DNA from 2 places in the Rahnella sp. BIGb0236 genome. Region 1 is predicted to be linked to the other one. Evidence: predicted binding sites of a transcription regulator. Region 1 holds the regulator's gene; the other holds the start of a gene.

Region 1 (3,391 bases):
GTTTTTGGCGCGGCGCTGGCTCCAGAATGCGCGGTAACCCACGCCTTTGACTTCAAACTCCACCTCCGCCAGCGATTCGGCGGTGTGGCGGGTCATCAGTTCGTTCTGGCTTGGCGTGATGTTCAGACGCGGCGTCTGGTGATACAGCGCCAGACAGATGGCGTCGAGCAGGGTGGTTTTCCCCGCGCCGGTCGGGCCGGTAATGGCGAACAATCCGTTACTGGCAAAAGGCTCGGCGGTGAAGTCAATTTTCCATTCGCCTTCCAGCGAATTCAGGTTTTTTAAACGCAGGCTGAGAATTTTCATTGTGCGCTGTCCTCCGCGTTCTGACCGCTGGTGACCTGTTCAACCACCTGCGCAAATAAGGTACGCATCCGCGCCTGACGCGGTTCATCGGGATCGGGTTCCAGCGCCAGCCGCCGTTCAAAGACATCGCCGACGCTCAGTTCGCTGAGGGTTTCTTTTTCCTGTTGCTCAATGCGGTTGATGCGCTGTTCTTTGCTGCGGCGTAACAGCACCACTTCTACCGGTAAATCTGCCGTCAGCGCCTGAATACGTCGCTGAATATCGCTGAGATAATCCTGCGTGGAGACTTCAATATCCAGCCAGACGGGTTTTGCCGGATCGCCGCCTTCGAACTGTTTCAGTTGCTTTTCAATCTCCGCCAGCGAGCCTTTGATGATCTGCATCGGCTGGAAAACCGGGATTTCCAGCGTCTCGATGGCGTTGAGTGTCGCACCCTCGAAATCAAGCAGATAGACGCTTTTGGCCTTGCTCAGCTCGTCAAAACTCAGGGCAATCGGCGAGCCGCTGTAGCGGATATGGTCGGTTTTGGCGACGCACTGCGCGCGGTGAATATGGCCGAGTGCCACATAATCGACTGGCGGGAAAGCCTGTGCCGGAAACGCATCGAGCGTGCCTATATAAATGTCGCGCACGGAATCGGAGGTGCTGACGCCGACGGTGGTCAGATGGCCGGTGGCAATCACGGGCAGCGGTACGCCCAGTTCATCGCGTTTCGCCTGCGCGGCCTGCCACAGCGCGTCATAATGGGCGGCAATGGCTTCCTGTAATGCCAGCTGTTTGTCGCTGCCGGATTGTCCGGCCTGACTGGCAAGCAAATCACGCGGACGTAAAAACGGAATGGCACACAGCACCGCGCCGGGCGTTCCGTCGCGCTGACGGAGCACTAAAATTTGTTCCGCCAGGTTTTCACCCACGGTGGCAATCACCCGGGTATTCAGACAGGAAAGCAGTTCGCGGGATTCGTTGAGCGTGGCGACAGAATCGTGATTACCGGCCAGCACCACCAGCTGGCAGCCGGTTTGTTGTAATTCCACCACGAAGCGGTTATACAATTCGCGGGCATAACTGGGCGGTGATCCGGTATCGAAAATATCCCCCGCGACAATCACGGCATCGACCTGATGTTGCTGCACCTGACCGGTCAGCCAGCGCAAAAATGCCTGATGTTCGGCAGCGCGGCTTTTGGTAAAAAAGTACTGGCCGAGGTGCCAGTCTGACGTGTGGATCAGGCGCATGAGACTCCCGTATGGATCCTGGATGACAACGATGGGGCAAAGTATAAACGTCGGCGGGGGACGCTGTCCCCGATAAATCAGACCAATTTCAGCAAGATGCCCGCTAAATAGAAGAAATGTCTCTGTCATATTTGACTGTAATGAACCATCCTTTCTATTCATAAATCTGTCACAAAACTGACGCATAATGGCGCCCGCAATCAAATAAAAGATCGCTAACCTATTGGCAGGACCTACGATGGCTAGACGTATATTGGTGGTTGAAGACGAAGCTCCAATCCGTGAAATGGTGTGTTTTGTACTGGAACAGAATGGCTATCAGGCAGTAGAAGCTGAGGATTTTGATTCAGCGATCGGGCAGCTTGTTGAACCTTACCCTGAACTGATCCTGCTTGACTGGATGTTACCCGGCGGTTCCGGTATTCAGTTTATTAAACACCTGAAACGTGAAGCCCTGACCCGCGAAATCCCGGTGATGATGCTGACCGCGCGCGGTGAAGAAGAAGATCGGGTGCGCGGCCTCGAAGTCGGTGCCGATGATTACATCACCAAACCGTTTTCTCCGAAAGAACTGGTTGCCCGCATTAAAGCCGTGATGCGCCGCATCTCGCCAATGGCGGTAGAAGAAGTGATCGACATGCAGGGTTTAAGCCTGGATCCGTCGTCTCACCGTGTGATGGCCAACGAGCAGGCGCTCGATATGGGGCCGACAGAATTTAAATTATTACACTTCTTTATGACGCACTCCGAACGTGTTTACAGCCGCGAGCAGTTGCTGAATAACGTCTGGGGCACTAACGTTTATGTGGAAGATCGCACGGTTGACGTGCATATTCGTCGTTTGCGTAAGGCGCTGGAAACCAGTGGACATGACAGAATGATCCAGACTGTTCGCGGTACCGGATACCGTTTTTCAACGCGTTATTGAGCCCTCACAGCGGAGAATCTGTGTGCTAGAACGTTTGTCATGGAAACGGCTGGCAGGTGAATTTTTTCTCTTTTGCCTGCCCGCGTTAATCCTCGGTATCTTCGTCGGCCATTTTGGCTGGCTCCTCTTTGTGTCGCTGATGGCGGCACTGGGCTGGAATTATTACAACCAGCTGAAACTTTCTCACTGGCTGTGGCTCGACCGCAGCATTACCCCGCCGAATGGCCGCTGGAGCTGGGAGCCGCTGTTTTACGGCCTGAACCAGATGCAGATGCGTAACCGGCGTCGGCGTCGCGAATTAGGCCAGCTCATCAAGCGTTTTCGCAGCGGTGCCGAATCGTTGCCGGACGCCGTGGTGCTCACGACCGAAGAAGGCAATATTTTCTGGTGTAACGGACTGGCTCAGGATTTGCTCGGTTTCCGCTGGCCGGAAGATAACGGCCAGCACATCTTTAACCTGCTGCGTTATCCGGAGTTCCGGCTGTGGATCCAGACCCGTGATTTCAGCCGCGCCCTGAATCTGCAACTCAATAATGAGCATTACGTCGAGTTTCGCGTCATGCCCTATTCCGAAGGGCAACTGCTGATGGTGGCGCGCGACGTCACGCAGATGCGCCAGCTCGAAGGCGCACGGCGTAACTTTTTCGCCAACGTCAGTCATGAACTGCGAACCCCGCTGACGGTATTGCAGGGTTATCTGGAAATGATGGAAGACGCCAAGCTGGAAGAACCGTTTCGCAGCAAAGCGCTGGATACCATGCAGGAACAGACGCGGCGGATGGACGGGCTGGTGAAACAGCTGCTGACGCTGTCGAAAATTGAAGCCTCAGCGAATATCGATTTGCACGAGAAAGTCGATATTCCGCTGATGCTCGGCATGCTGGAACGTGAAGTGCAAACGCTCAGCAACGGCAGGCATGAC
Region 2 (3,391 bases), on a different contig from region 1:
GGTGATCGTCGTTGCGCCGAACAATGAGCTGCTGGAAAAACTGAAATCGAATATCGAAGAAGTGCGCGCCCGTGGCGGGTTGTTGTACGTCTTTGCCGATCAGGACGCCGGTTTCACCGACAGCGAAGGCATGAAGATTATCCAGTTGCCACACGTTGAAGAGATCGCCGCACCGATTTTCTACACCGTGCCGTTACAGCTGCTGTCTTACTATGTTGCCCTGATTAAAGGGACTGACGTGGATCAGCCGCGTAACCTGGCGAAATCTGTGACCGTCGAATAAAACCGACCGGTTTCAGTCATGGAATGTCTAAGCGCCTCCCGGGGCGCTTTTTTTTCATTACCGGCTTTTTTCTTTGTCAGCCGCGGTCACGATTCTGTGTCACGGACTTCGTAACCCGCGCCGGATAAGGTATAGTTCGCGTTTTTTACGAAGGTGCTTTGCTGAATGCTGAACAACTCCTCCATTCGTCTTAACAAATACATTAGCGAGAGCGGTATCTGCTCGCGCCGCGATGCCGATCGTTACATCGAACAGGGAAATGTTTTTATCAACGGCAGGCGTGCCGCGGTAGGTGCTCAGGTATTTGCCGGCGATGTGGTGAAAGTTAACGGTCAGCTTATCGAGCCGCGTGATGAAGAAGATCTGGTGCTTATCGCGCTGAACAAGCCGGTCGGTATTATCACGACAATGGAAGAAGGTGAACGGGACAACATCCGTGATTTCGTTAACCACAGCAAACGTGTCTTCCCGATTGGCCGTCTGGACAAAGATTCGCAGGGACTGATTTTACTGACCAACCACGGCGATCTGGTCAACAAAATCCTGCGCGCCGGTAACGACCACGAAAAAGAATACGTCGTGACCGTCAACAAACCGATCACTGATGAGTTTATTGCCGGTATGGGCGCGGGTGTGCCGATGCTCGGAACCGTGACCAAAAAATGCAAAGTGAAGAAAGAAGCACCGATGGTGTTTCGTATTACGCTGGTGCAGGGGCTTAACCGCCAGATCCGCCGTATGACCAAGCATTTCGGTTACGAAGTCACGAAGCTTGAGCGCGTGCGTATCATGAACATCAATCTGAAAGGATTGCCGCTGGGCGAATGGCGCGACCTGAACGATGATGAACTGATTGAGTTATTTAAACTGATTGAAAACTCCTCATCAGAAGAAAAACCGACCAAAAAAGCGCCAGCCAAACCTGCTCAGGCGAAAAAAACCGCTGTCACAAAACCGAAAAATACGGAAAAGCCAGACGCTAACGCTGCGTCCCGTAAGCGTTTTGCACAGCCGGGACGGAAGAAGAAAGGGCGATAATCTGACCGTTTTTTGTCTTCAGCCGGTGTCAAAACCGGCATTTCCCTCCTAAAACCCCCGCTTTTTGCCCGTAACGTTCGAATTGTGACCAGTGTCATAAAACTGTCATATTACGTACATTTTACTGTCACTAAACTGTCCTATTTTCCTCCTGTGCCAAACACTTTAATTAACGTCGACATCAGTCGGGAAGTTTAAAACCACCAGGAGTGGAACATGAAATTGATGCGTAACACCGTCGCCGGTCTTGTAGCAGCGACTTTCTCCCTCACAGCAATGTCTGCTTTCGCTGCCACTAACCTGACTGGCGCTGGCGGTACTTTCCCTGCCCCTGTCTACGCGAAATGGGCAGACGCTTATCAGAAAGCCACCGGTACTCAGGTTAACTATCAGGGCATCGGTTCTTCCGGCGGCGTGAAACAAATCATCGCCAAAACGGTGGATTTCGGCGCATCTGATGCACCGATGAAACAAGAAGATCTCGACAAAAATGGCCTGTTCCAGTTCCCTACCGTGATCGGTGGCGTGGTACTGGCGGTGAACATCCCGGGCATCAAATCTGGTCAGCTGACGCTGGATGGCGCGACGCTGGGTGACATCTACCTCGGCAAAATTAAAAAGTGGAACGACGCGGCGATCACTAAGCTGAACCCGGGCGTGACACTGCCAGACACCAATATCGCGGTGGTTCGCCGTGCGGATGGTTCCGGTACTTCCTTCGTGTTCACTAGCTATCTGGCGAAAGTGAACAGCGAGTGGAAAGACAAAATCGGTTCAGGTTCTACGGTTAACTGGCCTACCGGTCTGGGCGGCAAAGGTAACGACGGCGTGGCCGCTTTCGTACAGCGTCTGCCGGGTTCAATCGGTTACGTAGAATATGCCTACGCCAAACAAAACAACCTGGCTTACACCAAACTGGTGGATGCCGATGGTAAAGCGATCAGCCCGACTGAAGAATCCTTCAGTGCAGCCGCCAAAGGCGCTGACTGGAGCAAAACCTTCGCTCAGGACCTGACCAATCAGAAAGGTGATAACGCGTGGCCAATCAGTTCCACCACCTTTATCCTGATTTACAAAGACCAGCAAAATGCAGAGAAAGGCACTGAAGTGCTGAAGTTCTTCGACTGGGCTTACAAAAACGGCAACAAACTGACCACCGATTTGGATTACGCCGCACTGCCTGATTCTGTTGTTGAGCAGATCCGCGCAGCCTGGAAAACCAATATCAAAGACAGCAGCGGTAAAGCACTTTACTAGGATCTGGCCTCGGGTCTGATATAGAGTACAAGTCTTCTGCTTCATTCCCTCTCCGGCCGGGGAGGGAATTAAATCTGAATTAAAAGAGAGTGGTATGGCTGAATACAAGCCGGCTATTAAGGCACCCAGCAAAAACGGTGACATCCTCTTCGGCGCGCTGGTCAAACTGGCTGCGCTGATTGTGCTATTTATGCTGGGCGGTATTATCGTCTCGCTGTTTATCGCGTCGTTACCCAGCATTGAAAAGTTCGGGCTGTCTTTCCTGTGGACGAAAACCTGGGATGCGCCGAACGAGCAATTCGGTGCGCTGGTGCCGATTTACGGCACGGTCGTGACCTCCGTGATTGCCCTGCTGATTGCGGTTCCGGTCAGCTTTGGTATCGCATTATTCCTCACCGAGCTGGCGCCGAACTGGATGAAACGCCCGCTGGGTATCGCGATTGAACTGCTGGCGGCCATCCCCAGTATTGTTTACGGCATGTGGGGTCTGTTCGTTTTCGCCCCGCTGTTTGCGCAGTACTTCCAGACACCGGTGGGCGACGTCCTTTCCGGTATCCCGATTGTCGGCGCACTGTTCGCCGGGCCGGGGTTTGGTATCGGCATTCTGGCAGCAGGCGTCATTCTTGCCATCATGATCATCCCGTACATTGCCTCCGTCATGCGCGACGTGTTCGAGCAAACGCCGGTGATGATGAAAGAATCCGCTTACGGTATTGGCTGCACCACGTGGGAAGTGATCTGGCGCATCGTGCTGCCGTTCACCAAAAACGGCGTGATTGGCGGCGTTATGCTTGGCCTTGGCCGCGCGCTGGG

Evidence for each region. The regulator PhoB, encoded in region 1, activates phosphate uptake and scavenging genes when phosphate is short. The targets are predictions, from matches to a motif close to CTGTCATAAAACTGNCNNAT.
Region 2: the regulator PhoB is predicted to act here: its motif matches at 1,413-1,432, upstream of pstS (phosphate ABC transporter substrate-binding protein PstS).

Annotation. Positions count from the first base shown of each region.
Region 1 is NZ_SOAO01000002.1:618,372-621,762, reverse strand. It holds gene sbcC (exonuclease subunit SbcC) at 1-306, opposite strand, end outside; gene sbcD (exonuclease subunit SbcD) at 303-1,541, opposite strand; gene phoB (phosphate response regulator transcription factor PhoB) at 1,780-2,469, shown strand; gene phoR (phosphate regulon sensor histidine kinase PhoR) at 2,492-3,391, shown strand, end outside.
Region 2 is NZ_SOAO01000004.1:27,353-30,743, forward strand. It holds gene glmS (glutamine--fructose-6-phosphate transaminase (isomerizing)) at 1-283, shown strand, start outside; gene rluF (23S rRNA pseudouridine(2604) synthase RluF) at 449-1,321, shown strand; gene pstS (phosphate ABC transporter substrate-binding protein PstS) at 1,538-2,578, shown strand; gene pstC (phosphate ABC transporter permease PstC) at 2,673-3,391, shown strand, end outside.